Regions from separate parts of the Pseudocitrobacter cyperus genome, predicted to be linked through region 2. Evidence: predicted binding sites of a transcription regulator. Region 2 holds the regulator's gene; each other region holds the start of a gene.
The links. The regulator LexA, encoded in region 2, represses DNA repair genes until DNA is damaged. The targets are predictions, from matches to a motif close to TNCTGTATGTACATACAGNA.

Region 1 (4,288 bases), on a different contig from region 2:
ATCATAACCCTAAACGCGGCTGAATCGAAACAACCCGAGGCCAAAGGTGTTGCATTCGTCGCTTATTTACGCAGCGCCCGACAGATAAGCAGCGATAATAGCTCAAGCTGACGCGCCAGCTCCATGCTTAGCCAGACATAACCGTGCATCGGCGTCTCTGCCAGGTTCTCGCTCTGGTGCTCGCGTATCAGTTGCCGCAGTTCAGCGACGATATCATTCAGCTTTTCCGTATTGGCCTTCACCGGCTGCGGATTTCCCTCATACAACGCATGGGCGATGGTCAGCAGCGTTTGCTGTGTCATCTGCTGGGTCTCCCGAAGTGTATGAGCGTTGAGCATCAAAAAGTGGCTTTCACGGGAGGCCCAGTGGGCGTTGATTTGCAGTTCGAGGATACACACGAGGTTGCGGCTGACGGTCTGGATGGCTTCGAAAATGCTCTTATGAATATGCGTCTCTTTGCTGGCGGGGGTAATCAGGCCACGCATTTTAACGACGTCGTTAAGCACCGATTGCAGGTGTTTTTCCAGATGCGGACGTTCGACCAGGTTTGGCGAGAACCCGGCCTGATACAGCCGGTTGAACTGGGTCACGAAGGTGGCCATCTGGATGCGCCAGTGAATAAATGCCCGCTGCGGCCAGACCCCGGTAAAGAGCATCGCCAGCAGCGAACCAAAAATAACATCACCGCTTCGCCACAGAGCGGTATTCATGTCGCCCGGCGGCGCTCCCACGACAACCCCCAGCGTAATACCGATCAACAACGCCTGATAAGGCTTTTTCCCCAGCGCCAGCCAGCCGCACAGGAACATCGCCCCGGCACACCAGAGAAGCATCAGCGGCAGGGAGATTAGCTCCAGCTTGAGGGCTATCAGGCCCAGCGCCGAACCGAGGATCGTCCCGCCGATACGCTGGAACGCGCGCGGCACCACGTTTCCCCAGAAAGAAATAGGCCCCATAATCACCACCAGAGTGATCAACGGCCATGACCCTTCCGGAATGTTGAAGATGCGCACGACCAGGAAGGCCAGCACAAAGGCAAGGGCTATACGCGCACCATGCACCGCACGGTAGTTTCGGTATAGCCTTATTTCAAAAGGACTGAGAGATTTATCAGGACGCACACCGGCTCTCCGGCAAAACTAAAGAGCGCAATTGTACCTGCTTTTGCGCATCACGCATCACGGCTCGCCAAAAATCCACTGCCCTACCCCTTATTTCCCCGCGCGCTTATTATTTGCGTACCACCGAAATGTACATCTGGATATCCCAGTAACCATCCTGGTTGCCATCATTAAGGTAGATTTCAAAGCACGGGTTATCGCCCATCAGCCAGTCTCGGTCTTTGAACAGGGCCTCGAAAAACTGCAGCCAGGGCGTAGAGAAATCATGATTGACGACGCGCGCGCTGGCAATGGCATACTCGCCGCCTGCAATATGGGTAAGAATAACGCCTTCACTGTTCGGCGGGAGAGTGAAATCATCGGCCACCGTCACCACCGTGTTGCAGCGCAGCTTTTCAGGCGGCACTTCATCGGGATTATCAAAATAGACCGCAACCCACTCCTTCGCCGGGATAGCCTGGCCATCTACCCACATCATGAGTTGCTCGAAACCTTGTTTAACGGTTTCTTCCCATGGGCCAACCATGTGAAAACCGGCAACGGTACGTGCTGGAACGTGTTCGATACTGTAATGCATAGATCCCCCTGAGATAGAAATGACTGTATATAAATACAGTAAAAATATAGCAGTGCCACACGTGTTAGTATGTGCACTGCTTCACGTTATCGCGAGGATTTGCCGGATGGCTCTGGCGCTTATCCGGCAGGGAGGATCGTTATGCTTTGTGGTGGAAATAGTCACTTAGACGCGAGAACATCCCGCCTTTCTTCACGCTTTCCAGCGTGACCAGCGGCCAGTGGGCGACAATTTTATCGCGGTCATAAAGCTGAATTTCGCCTACGCGTTGATGCGCGGCGATAGGGGCTTCCAGCTCTTTACCATCAAGGACGTATTTCGCTTTGATGTTAGGAATTTCAGTCTTCGGCAGCGCCAGCCAGAAATCCTGATCGGTACCGAGATTAATGGTCTCTTTATCGCCGTACCAGATCCGCTCGGTGCCCACTTTCTTACCATTTTGCAAAACCTGCACCGTATCAAAGTTCTGCTGGCCCCAGTGCAGCAGCGTCCGCGCCTGATCTTCACGCCCTTTAGGACTATCTGCGCCCATCACCACCGCGATCAGACGGCGTTTACCGTCAACGGCGGAAGCTATCAGGTTAAAACCTGCGCCTGAAGTATGCCCAGTTTTCAGGCCATCGACGTTCATGGTTTTATCCCATAACAGGCCGTTCCGGTTCTGCTGGGTGATACCGTTCCACGTCAGGCTCTTTTCGCTGTACATATGATAGAAGTCAGGTTCACCGTGAATAATCGCCCGCGACAGCACCGCGAGATCGTAAGCAGAACTGTGCTGCCCCGGCGCATCAAGGCCGTGTACGGTTTCAAAATGGGTATCGCGCAGCTTCAGGGTTTCCACATAGTGGTTCATCATGGCGACAAACTGCGGCTGACCACCGGCGATATAATCCGCCAGCGCGACGCAGGCGTCGTTCCCGGAATCGACAATCAGACCACGGCTCAAATCGTGCACGCTGACGCGGTCGCCCTCTTTGAGGAACATCAGTGAAGACCCATCAAACACCGGGTTGCCTTTCGCCCAGGCGTCGCGCCCGACGGTTACGATGTCGTCAGGCGTAATGCGATGGCTGTCAATAGCGCGATCAACGACATAACCAGTCATCAGCTTGGTCAGGCTCGCCGGGTTGCGTTGTTGGTGTTCATTCCCGGCAGTCAAAATTTGTCCGGTGGTATAGTCCATTAAAACCCAGGAACCCGCCTGAATGGCGGGCGGCGTAATGGGAGGAATCGCGCTGTCAGTGGCAAAGGCGCAAGAAATACTCGAAGCGAGCAAAGATACAGCAATAAAGAAACGGGCTTTCAACAGCAAATCCTCAGCAATTACAAAATCGTCGTCCTTTTTACGGAACTTCCCACTTTCATACAGCCATTAATTGCAAGAAAATATGACACAGCCTGAACCGGCCTCGAAAAACCGCCCTTCTGATGGCTCTGTAAATCGTTTACCATGGTCTTAATTCGCCCGCTCGCTTATCAGGGATTACGTTAAGACCATGCAAGAACCTGCCAATACCCCCGGATTCCTCTTCCACGATTACGAAACCTTCGGCACCAGCCCGTCGCTGGATCGCCCGGCGCAGTTTGCTGCTATTCGTACCGATAACGACTTTACTATCGTGGGAGACCCCGAGGTCTTTTACTGTAAACCGGCGGACGACTACCTGCCGCAGCCGGAAGCGGTGCTCATCACCGGCATTACGCCGCAGGAAGCGCGTACCAAAGGCGATAATGAAGCCGCGTTTGCACGCCGCATCCACGACCTGTTTACCGTGCCGCATACCTGCGTGGTGGGCTATAACAATGTGCGCTTCGATGATGAAGTCACGCGCAATATCTTTTATCGCAACTTTTACGATCCCTATGCCTGGAGCTGGCAAAATCATAATTCGCGCTGGGATCTGCTTGATGTCATGCGCGCCTGCTATGCCCTGCGCCCGGAGGGGATCAACTGGCCGGAAAATGAAGACGGACTGCCGAGTTTCCGCCTCGAGCATCTGACCAAAGCCAACGGCATTGAACACAGCAACGCCCACGACGCCATGGCCGACGTTTATGCCACCATCGCGATGGCAAAGCTGGTAAAAACGCAGCAACCGAAGCTGTTTGATTACCTCTACGCTTACCGCGGTAAACAAAAACTGACCACTCTGATTGATGTGCCGCAGATGAAACCGCTGGTGCATGTGTCGGGGATGTTTGGCGCATGGCGGGGCAACACGAGCTGGATTGCCCCGCTGGCCTGGCATCCCGATAACCGTAACGCGGTTATCATGGTGGATTTGGCGGGCGATATTACGCCACTGCTGGATCTGGATGCCGACACGCTGCGCACACGCCTCTATACGCCAAAAGCAGAACTGGGCGATATGTCGCCTGTACCGGTAAAACTGGTGCACCTCAATAAATGCCCGGTGCTTGCCGTCGCGAATACCCTGCGCCCGGAAGATGCCGAACGGCTGGGGATCAACCGCCAGCACTGTCTGGATAATCTTAAAGCGCTGCGCGAAAACCCGCAGGTACGCGAAAAAGTGGTGGCGATCTTTGCCGAGGCTGAACCGTTTGTACCATCGGAAAACGTCGATGCGCA
Region 2 (4,288 bases):
CAGCGACAGGTAGCAATCCAGTTGCTGAGTCAGTTGTTCGCGGGTCAGAGAACGCTGACGAGACGCCAGCAGCGCAGTACAGCACAGGTTCATGGCGTTCGCCGCGCCTGCGTTGTTAATGCGCACCATCAGTTCGGCGGCGATACCGTTCACCGTCGGCGTCAACCATGCCGGACGAATGGCTTCGATAGGGTCGATAGATTCGCGCCACTCCGGTACGTGATGGTTCAGGTAGTTCATCAGCGGAATCGGCTCGCCGAAGTTCACATAGCCCTGGCCCAGATTACGCAGCTTGCTCAGGCCTTTCAGCATTTGCGGCAAGCTCTCTTTCTCTTTGGTCGCACCGCGCAGTTCTTTAGCGTAAGTGCCCACTTCCATCACATGCTCGTAACCGATGTAAATCGGCACCAGGGTGATAGGTCGAGTCCCGCCGCGAAGCATTGCCTGAATGGTCATCGACAGGGTGCCGGTTTTCGGGTCCAGCAGACGGCCAGTACGGGAACGCCCGCCTTCCACAAAGTATTCAACAGAGTAGCCACGGCTGAACAGCTCGCCGAGATACTCACGGAACACGGTGGAATAGAGTTTGTTGCCCTTAAAGGTGCGGCGAATAAAGAATGCGCCCAGGCGGCGGAAAATCGGGCCGGCTGGCCAGAAGTTCAGGTTGATACCGGCAGCAATATGCGGCGGCACCAGGCCCTGGTGATACAGCACATAGGAGAGCAGCAGGTAGTCCATATGGCTACGGTGGCACGGCACATACACAATCTCGTGACCATCGTGCGCCAGTTGGCGAACGCGTTCGGCGTTGTTGACGTTGATCCCCTGATACAAACGGTTCCAGGTGAAGCCCAGAATACGGTCAGTCAGGCGAATCATTTCATAAGAGAAGTTGGCTGCAATCTCTTCCATGAGTGCAATGGCGTTCTGCTGCGCTTTTTCATGGGAGATTTTTTTGCTACGCGCTTCATCTTCAACCGCTTTCGCAATCGCCCGGGAGGCGAGTAGCTTGTTAAAGAGATCCTGACGCGCAGGCAGGCGCGGCCCTACAGCAGCCAGGCGCTGGCGGGCAAAGTGCATGCGCGCCACGCGCGCCAGTTTCTGCGCGATTATTTTATCGGTGCCATGCTCATCGGCCATACGGCGCAGCGAGACGGACGGCGAGAAGCGCACGAAGCTGTCGCGGCCGAGCCAGGAAACGGCAAAGAATTTCTGAATGCCGTTCAGCATGCGCAGCGGCGGATTCACTTCGCCTTTTTCACGCCCCGGACGACGACCAAACATCACCGATACCGGCACCATCTGCACATCCAGATTCGGATTGCTGCGATGCAGATCGAGATAGTCGTGGAACAGCTTGATAGACTCTTCTTTCGGCGTGTAATAGGTGAACACCCGCGGGCCGCCGTGAATAAACACGTAGCGGGGCAGCAGGGTGCCGTCGATCTCCAGCGGTTCTAGCGGGTCGGGGAGATCGTGCGCCAGGCACTGGGCGCGCAAGGTCAGTAGGTCGGCCTTTGAGTTATAAGGCAGGACGTACATGATAGGGCGCGACGTATCGAGCCCCAATTCCTGGGCAGGTTCTGCCGGAATAGACTTGCTTTTTACCAGTACACTTAATGGTAAATTCAGTAATTTGTAGTAAATTCGTGGCCAGCCGGACATAAACGATGTAAAGCCTCTGGTTAATCATGCAAATGCGCGGCAAGAATATCAGAAAGTCAGCAGGATTTCTGTTCTACCGCCGATAACAACTACTGTCATTGATGCGTATAACGCTAAAAGGTTCTATTTGATGGCCAATAATACCACTGGACTCACCCGAATTATCAAAGCGGCTGGTTATTCCTGGAAAGGTTTTCGTGCGGCGTGGGTCAATGAAGCCGCGTTTCGCCAGGAAGGGGTCGCCTCGGTTGTGGCCATTATCATCGCCTGCTGGCTGGATGTAGACGCCATTACGCGCGTATTACTGATTGGCTCTGTTCTTTTGGTGATGATAGTGGAAATTCTCAATAGTGCGCTGGAAGCGGTGGTTGACCGTATTGGTTCTGAGTATCACGAACTCTCCGGACGGGCGAAAGATATGGGGTCGGCGGCGGTGCTGCTGGCGATTTTCGTTGCGCTGATGACCTGGGCTATGTTGCTGTGGCCGCTTTTCCGCTGAGTCTCGCATAATCTGCGAAAACTCCTGTATTTTGTGTGTTTTGCGGTTCCAAAATAGCCATCAACTGTATATACTCACAGCATAACTGTATATACACCCAGGGGGCGGAATGAAAGCGTTAACGACCAGGCAGCAAGAGGTGTTTGATCTCATTCGAGATCATATCGGCCAAACGGGCATGCCGCCAACACGTGCGGAAATTGCTCAGCGCCTGGGGTTCCGGTCCCCGAATGCGGCGGAAGAGCATCTGAAAGCGCTGGCGCGCAAAGGCGTCATTGAAATTGTTTCGGGCGCATCGCGCGGCATTCGCTTGCTGGTGGAAGAAGAAACCGGCCTGCCGCTGATTGGCCGGGTCGCCGCCGGTGAGCCGCTGCTGGCGCAGCAGCATATTGAAGGTCACTACCAGGTTGACCCGTCGCTGTTCAAACCGAATGCCGACTTCCTGCTGCGGGTTAGCGGTATGTCGATGAAAGACATCGGCATTATGGATGGCGACCTGCTCGCGGTGCATAAAACGCAGGATGTTCGAAATGGCCAGGTCGTCGTGGCTCGCATCGACGAAGAAGTGACCGTGAAACGCCTGAAAAAACAGGGCAACGTCGTTGAACTGTTGCCGGAAAACAGCGAGTTTTCCCCGATTGTCGTCGATCTTCGCCGTCAGAACTTCTCCATTGAAGGGCTGGCCGTTGGCGTGATCCGCAACGGCGAATGGCTGTAATCCTCTCCCGATAACAACGGCGCATCATGCGCCGTTGTTCGTTCTCTTTTCTGTTCAGGTTCCTAACCATGTCGCTCTTCACGGCTGCCGACAAGGCATTATGGCGTCTCGCCCTTCCCATGATTTTCTCCAATATCACGGTTCCCCTGCTGGGCCTGGTGGATACCGCGGTGATTGGCCATCTCGATAGTGCGGTGTACCTCGGCGGCGTGGCGATTGGCGCAACGGCAACCAGCTTCCTGTTTATGCTGCTGCTTTTTTTACGTATGAGCACGACCGGTTTGACCGCGCAGGCTTTTGGCGCGAAAGACCCTGTTCGTCTGGCTCGCGCGCTGGTGCAGCCGCTGCTGCTGGCGCTGGGGGCGGGGCTACTTATCGTACTGTTCAAAGAGCCGCTGATTAATCTGGCGCTTGCTATTGTCGGTGGCAGCGATGCGGTGCTGGAGCAGGCGCGGCGTTTTCTTGAAATCCGCTGGCTGAGTGCGCCGGCATCGCTGGCGAACCTGGTGCTGTTGGGCCGGTTGCTGGGTGTTCAGTACGCCCGGGCTCCGGTTATCCTGCTGATTGTCGGTAATATTCTGAATATCGTCCTCGACCTCTGGCTGGTGATGGGCCTGCACATGAATGTGCAGGGTGCCGCGCTGGCAACGGTCATCGCCGAATATGCCACCATGGCAATCGGCCTGCTGATGGCGCGCAAGGTGCTGGTTCTGCGGGGCATTTCGGTTGCAATGCTGAAAATGGCCTGGCGCGGCAACATCCGTAGCCTGCTGGCGCTCAATCGCGACATCATGCTGCGCTCGTTATTACTTCAGCTTTGCTTTGGCGCGTTGACTGTGTTTGGTGCGCGGCTGGGTAGCGATGTCGTCGCGGTTAACGCGGTGTTGATGACGATGCTCACCTTCACCGCCTATGCGCTGGATGGCTTCGCTTATGCCGTTGAGGCGCACTCCGGGCAGGCTTACGGTGCGCGTGATGACAGTCAGTTACTCAGCGTCTGGCGCGCGGCCTGCCGCCAGGCGGGGATCGTCGCACTGGCTTTTGCGCTGGTTTACGCGCTGGCTGGCGGGCACATCGTCGCAATGTTGACGTCATTACCCTCCCTGCAGCAGCTTGCCGATCGCTACGTATTCTGGCAGGCGGTGCTTCCGGTGATTGGTGTCTGGTGTTATCTGCTGGATGGCATGTTTATTGGTGCGACGCGCGGCGCGGAGATGCGTAACAGTATGGCGGTTGCTGCCGCGGGTTTTGCCCTGACGCTCCTGACAGTACCGATGTTGGGCAATCATGGCCTGTGGCTGGCGCTGGCGGTCTTCCTTGCTCTGCGTGGGCTGTCTCTGGCAGTTATCTGGCGTCGCCATTGGCAGAATGGGACGTGGTTTGCCGCCCCCTCATCTCACCCGATG
Region 3 (4,288 bases), on a different contig from region 2:
TCAGGTAATCAACAACGGACTGAGCACGTTTCTCGGACAGACCCTGGTTGTAAGCGTCAGAACCGATGCGGTCAGTGAAGCCCAGAACAACAACGGAACCGTCTTTCGGATCCAGGTTGCTCAGTTGGCTGTACATCTGATCCAGAGCCTGCTGGCCTTCTGGTTTCAGAGTTGCTTTGTTGAAGTTGAACAGAACATCAGACTTCAGAGTGAAGTGTTTGGTCTGAACTTCTGGAGCCGGAGCCGGAGCCGGAGCTACTGGAGCTGCTTCTTCCTGCTGGCCGAAACGATAGGAAACACCTACGCTCAGCAGGCCGTTATCCGGACGTGCACCAACGGTGTTCGCGTCACCGATGTTGTTAGTCCACTGGTATTCCAGACGGGTAGCGATGTCACGGGTTACCGCGTATTCTACGCCGCCAGCGAATACTGGGGATACGCCAGTGTCGTGGTCTTTGAAGCCTTCGTTGTTTTTAGCGTCTGCACGCCAAACCATACCACCCAGACGAGTATAGATGTCCAGATCGTCAGTGATTGGGTAACCCAGTTTAGCGGTCAACTGAACGCCCTGAGCTTTGAATGCGCCGTTCTGGTAAGCACCGTTCTGGGTGTCACCTTTGTACGGCATACGACCTAACCAGTCATAACCCATTTCGAAACCAACATACGGGTTAACCTGATAACCACCGAACGCACCAGCGCCCAGTTGGCTTTCGTGGGTTGGGCCGATGTTGTTGATCTGGTTGTTACCGACATCGTGGAACTGAGACCAGCCCAGTTTAGCACCAGCATACCAGGTGTTATCTTTCGGAGCGGCCTGCGCTACGGTAGCGAAACCAGCCAGTGCCACTGCAATCGCGATAGCTGTCTTTTTCATTTTTTGCGCCTCGTTATCATCCAAAATTTGCCATGAAAATCTAAAAGACTCACGGTTAAATCCTTCACCGGGGGCGTGACTTATTAATTACTCAGCAGATCTCTGCGGCGTAAGCTGATCACCCCTGGCGATGTAAAGTCTACAACGTAGTTGGAAACTTACAAGTGTGAACTCCGTCAGGCATATGAAAAAAAAAGAGTTGTATACACAATATTTAACATTTCAGGCTAGAATTTATGCGAGATAAAATTCTGAGACCCGCATCACACCAGCATTCTCAGGAATTTAAGTAACTGAAACATGCCCGTAACGAGACTGCAAAAAAAATTCCAGGAAAATTCCTAATTTCACTTAATGATACAAATTTGAGTGAATTTTTAGCCCATTGAGTTGTCCTGCTGGATGAGAAGAGGAGTGAACTGGACGCATAATAAACGCCATTGCATTCCCTTCTTCTGCCGCGCTCATCAGGCGAGAATGATCATGCTCCGACAGTTCTTCCGCCACCCAGGCGATAACTACACTATAGTTCCCTGTACGTAATGCACGTTCCATAGAATCAAGCATATTGCACGGAAGCATCTGGCGAAGCTGCATGACCTTGCTTAACGGAAGGCCGGAAGCCTGCACCCACTGGCGACTCAGTTTTTGTTGTGGCGTTAGCCATAGCTGCCAACGAGATTGCTGACCGAGCTGCTGCAATAAAGGTAAGAGCAGTAACTGCGCCATCATGGGCTGATCTTCACGATAAACCACTTCGCTTACCAGGGCAGGGGACGCGTGCACAGGAGTGGCGAACGTGTGATGGGCCGCAGGCGTTACCGCGACAGACGAACGATTTACAACACCAGATGTATACATAGCTAATCCAACCTTGTGGGTTACTGTATGAATATACAGTACTACCACTGTCATTAAAGATCAACCTCATTTTCTGAAAGCTACTCGCAAATTCGCACATCAAATGCCCGTAATGATAAATACACCTTGCCGTGCTGACGGAAGTTTCATATGTTGCTAATTACAGGATTCATTAACGCTTTTAATGCTTCTAAGGCGATGATTAGTAAGGATTAATCGTGAAAAAAATATCATATAAACGGATTTATCAATCTCAGGAATGCCTTTCACCTTTGGGCGTCATTCGCGCCCGCCCCCTGTTTGGCGGTTACAGTCTGACCGTTGATGATGCGATCTTCGCCATGGTGGCGGAGGGAGAACTCTATCTGAGGGCCTGCGAAGATACGGTGCCATATCAGGTGCAACATAATGCGAAACTCCTGACTCTGCAGAAGCGCAGCGGCCCGCACCAGCTTAACTACTTTAAGGTTGATGCGCGGCTTTGGCGGGATCAAAAAACGTTGTTGAAGTTAAGTTCCCTGTCGCTACAGGATGCAAAGCGGGAGAAAAACAGGCGGCATAATCTCAACCGCCTCAGGGATCTGCCTAATATCTCCTTTCAGATGGAACTGCTGTTGAGGGATGCCGGGGTGAAAAGCGTCAATGATTTGCGGCGTATGGGGGCGAAAACGGTATGGTTGAAACTACGACAGCTACGCGAAAATTTGAGCACCAGCGTGATTCTTTCACTTGAGGGCGCGCTGACGGGAGTCCACGCTGCTGCGTTGCCGTTAGACAGGCGTCAGGAGTTGATTGACTGGGCAAGCGCGTTGAACAACCCGCCTGCCGCAGTAGATTAGGCGAGCACCCGCTGTTGCAGCCGGCAAAGTTCGGGTAACAGGGAGATGAGCAGGCCGATTTGTTGCAGTACCAACGGTTCTTTACTGTCCGGTCGCGGCTCCAGATGGTGGATGCGTTCCGCAAGGCCGGCCAGGGCATGCTGGACGCGTTCTTCATCCGCAGGCAGGTGATGGAAGGCGTCGTCAACATAACATACGGCATCATCCAGTAGCGCCAGAATATCCGGGTTAGTCAGTTTTTCACGGTGCGCACCCAGCGCCGAGATGTAACTGGTCAGCGTATGGTTAAGACACAACAGGCGGAAAGCGGTTTCCCGCATCTCGGCACTGACGTTGGGCTCCGTTGTCATGTTCGAAACCACGGAGGCCAGCTCAGCATCACGACTGTGCGCATCGCGGCGGGCTACACGGTATGCCAGCCGGTTATCACGCCCCTGATGATATTGCTCAAGAATAGCGTCCAGATAACGACAGTTGGCATCGACGGCGCGCGCTAACACGCGAGGCAGGTTGCGAAACTTCCAGTCAGGCCAGATAAAACTGACGGCAAACCAGGCTATCCCGCAGCCAATCAGGGTATCGATTATCCGCGGCAATGCCACTTCAAACCCTTCCCCAAGCAGGTTAAAGCACAGCAGTACCAGCAGCGTGATGAACATTGTCGCGTGGGCATACTGCACATTACGAAAAGCAAAGAACAGCACACCGGTTACGACGATCAGCGCCAGTTGCCCTTCCAGCGACGGCACCAGCAGTAACACAGGAATGCCTAATGCAACGCCCACCAGAGTACCGATAATACGCAGCGCCAGGCGGTGGCGAGTGGCGTTGTAGTTCGGCTGACAGACAAACAGACTGGTGAGCAAGATCCAGTAGCCGTGGTTCAGGCCGGTAAACTGAATGAAGGCATAGCCAGCGCAAAGAACCAGCGACATTCGCACCGCATGGCGGAACAGGGCAGATTCCGGCGACATATTCATACTCAGCCGCAGACGAATATCACTGATGCCATGCAGGCTGTCATCGGCCAGCAGGTTCTCCGTCTCGCTCTGCGCCTGTGACTGTAACTGTTCCGATTCAATGGTGGCCAGTTGTGCGTCAATTGCCCGCAGGTTGTTCAGTAAAAAACCCAGCGCTTTCATCTGTTCCGGTGAAGCGCCGCTTGCGCGCACGCGTTCCAGCGCGGCATCCAGATGCGTAAAGGCGCGCTCAAAGCGATTATCATGCTGATAGGGGACACGCAGCAAAATGGCTTTCGATAACTGTTGGCAGGCCTGAGACTGCATTGAGAGCATGCGCTGAAAACGGAACATCACATCGCTGTAGCGGAAATTGTCGCGCAGAGTTTGATATTGAATGTGCGATGAACTGGCGCGTTCGTGGATATCCTGGGCGACAAAATAGTAGTGCAACGTGCGGCGTGTTCCGCGCTGCCCACGGTCACCGCGCAGTCGGGTCAGCAGGGAGGCTTTTGTCTGGTTCAGGGTGGCAATCAGTTTTCCGTTCGCCAGCGCCAGTTCATACAGCGGTGCCTGGTTTTCATCTTCAATATCCGGGTCGAAGAGGCGCGATTTCAGTTCGAGATAGTGCGCCAACTGCTCGTAGCTGCGCGCAAGGTTGTCCTGCAGCGGGCGAATCGGGAAAATCAGATGGCCGGTGAGCGTCAGCAGGTTATACCAGACTGCCCCGGCGATAAGCAGAACCGGCTGCT

Region 1: sbmC (DNA gyrase inhibitor SbmC) is a predicted target of LexA. The motif match lies at 1,720-1,739, and genes of this name have one in related genera.
Region 3: sulA (SOS-induced cell division inhibitor SulA) is a predicted target of LexA. The motif match lies at 1,760-1,779, and genes of this name have one in related genera.

The regions. Positions count from the first base shown of each region.
Region 1 is NZ_JAYMYY010000004.1:351,396-355,683, reverse strand. It holds gene VSR74_RS15495 (FUSC family protein) at 63-1,121, opposite strand; gene sbmC (DNA gyrase inhibitor SbmC) at 1,231-1,698, opposite strand; gene dacD (serine-type D-Ala-D-Ala carboxypeptidase DacD) at 1,838-3,004, opposite strand; gene sbcB (exodeoxyribonuclease I) at 3,195-4,288, shown strand, end outside.
Region 2 is NZ_JAYMYY010000008.1:93,350-97,637, reverse strand. It holds gene plsB (glycerol-3-phosphate 1-O-acyltransferase PlsB) at 1-1,665, opposite strand, end outside; gene VSR74_RS20275 (diacylglycerol kinase) at 1,796-2,164, shown strand; gene lexA (transcriptional repressor LexA) at 2,274-2,882, shown strand; gene dinF (MATE family efflux transporter DinF) at 2,951-4,288, shown strand, end outside.
Region 3 is NZ_JAYMYY010000001.1:1,004,540-1,008,827, reverse strand. It holds gene ompA (porin OmpA) at 1-877, opposite strand, end outside; gene sulA (SOS-induced cell division inhibitor SulA) at 1,229-1,738, opposite strand; gene VSR74_RS04970 (TfoX/Sxy family DNA transformation protein) at 1,957-2,577, shown strand; gene yccS (YccS family putative transporter) at 2,574-4,288, opposite strand, start outside.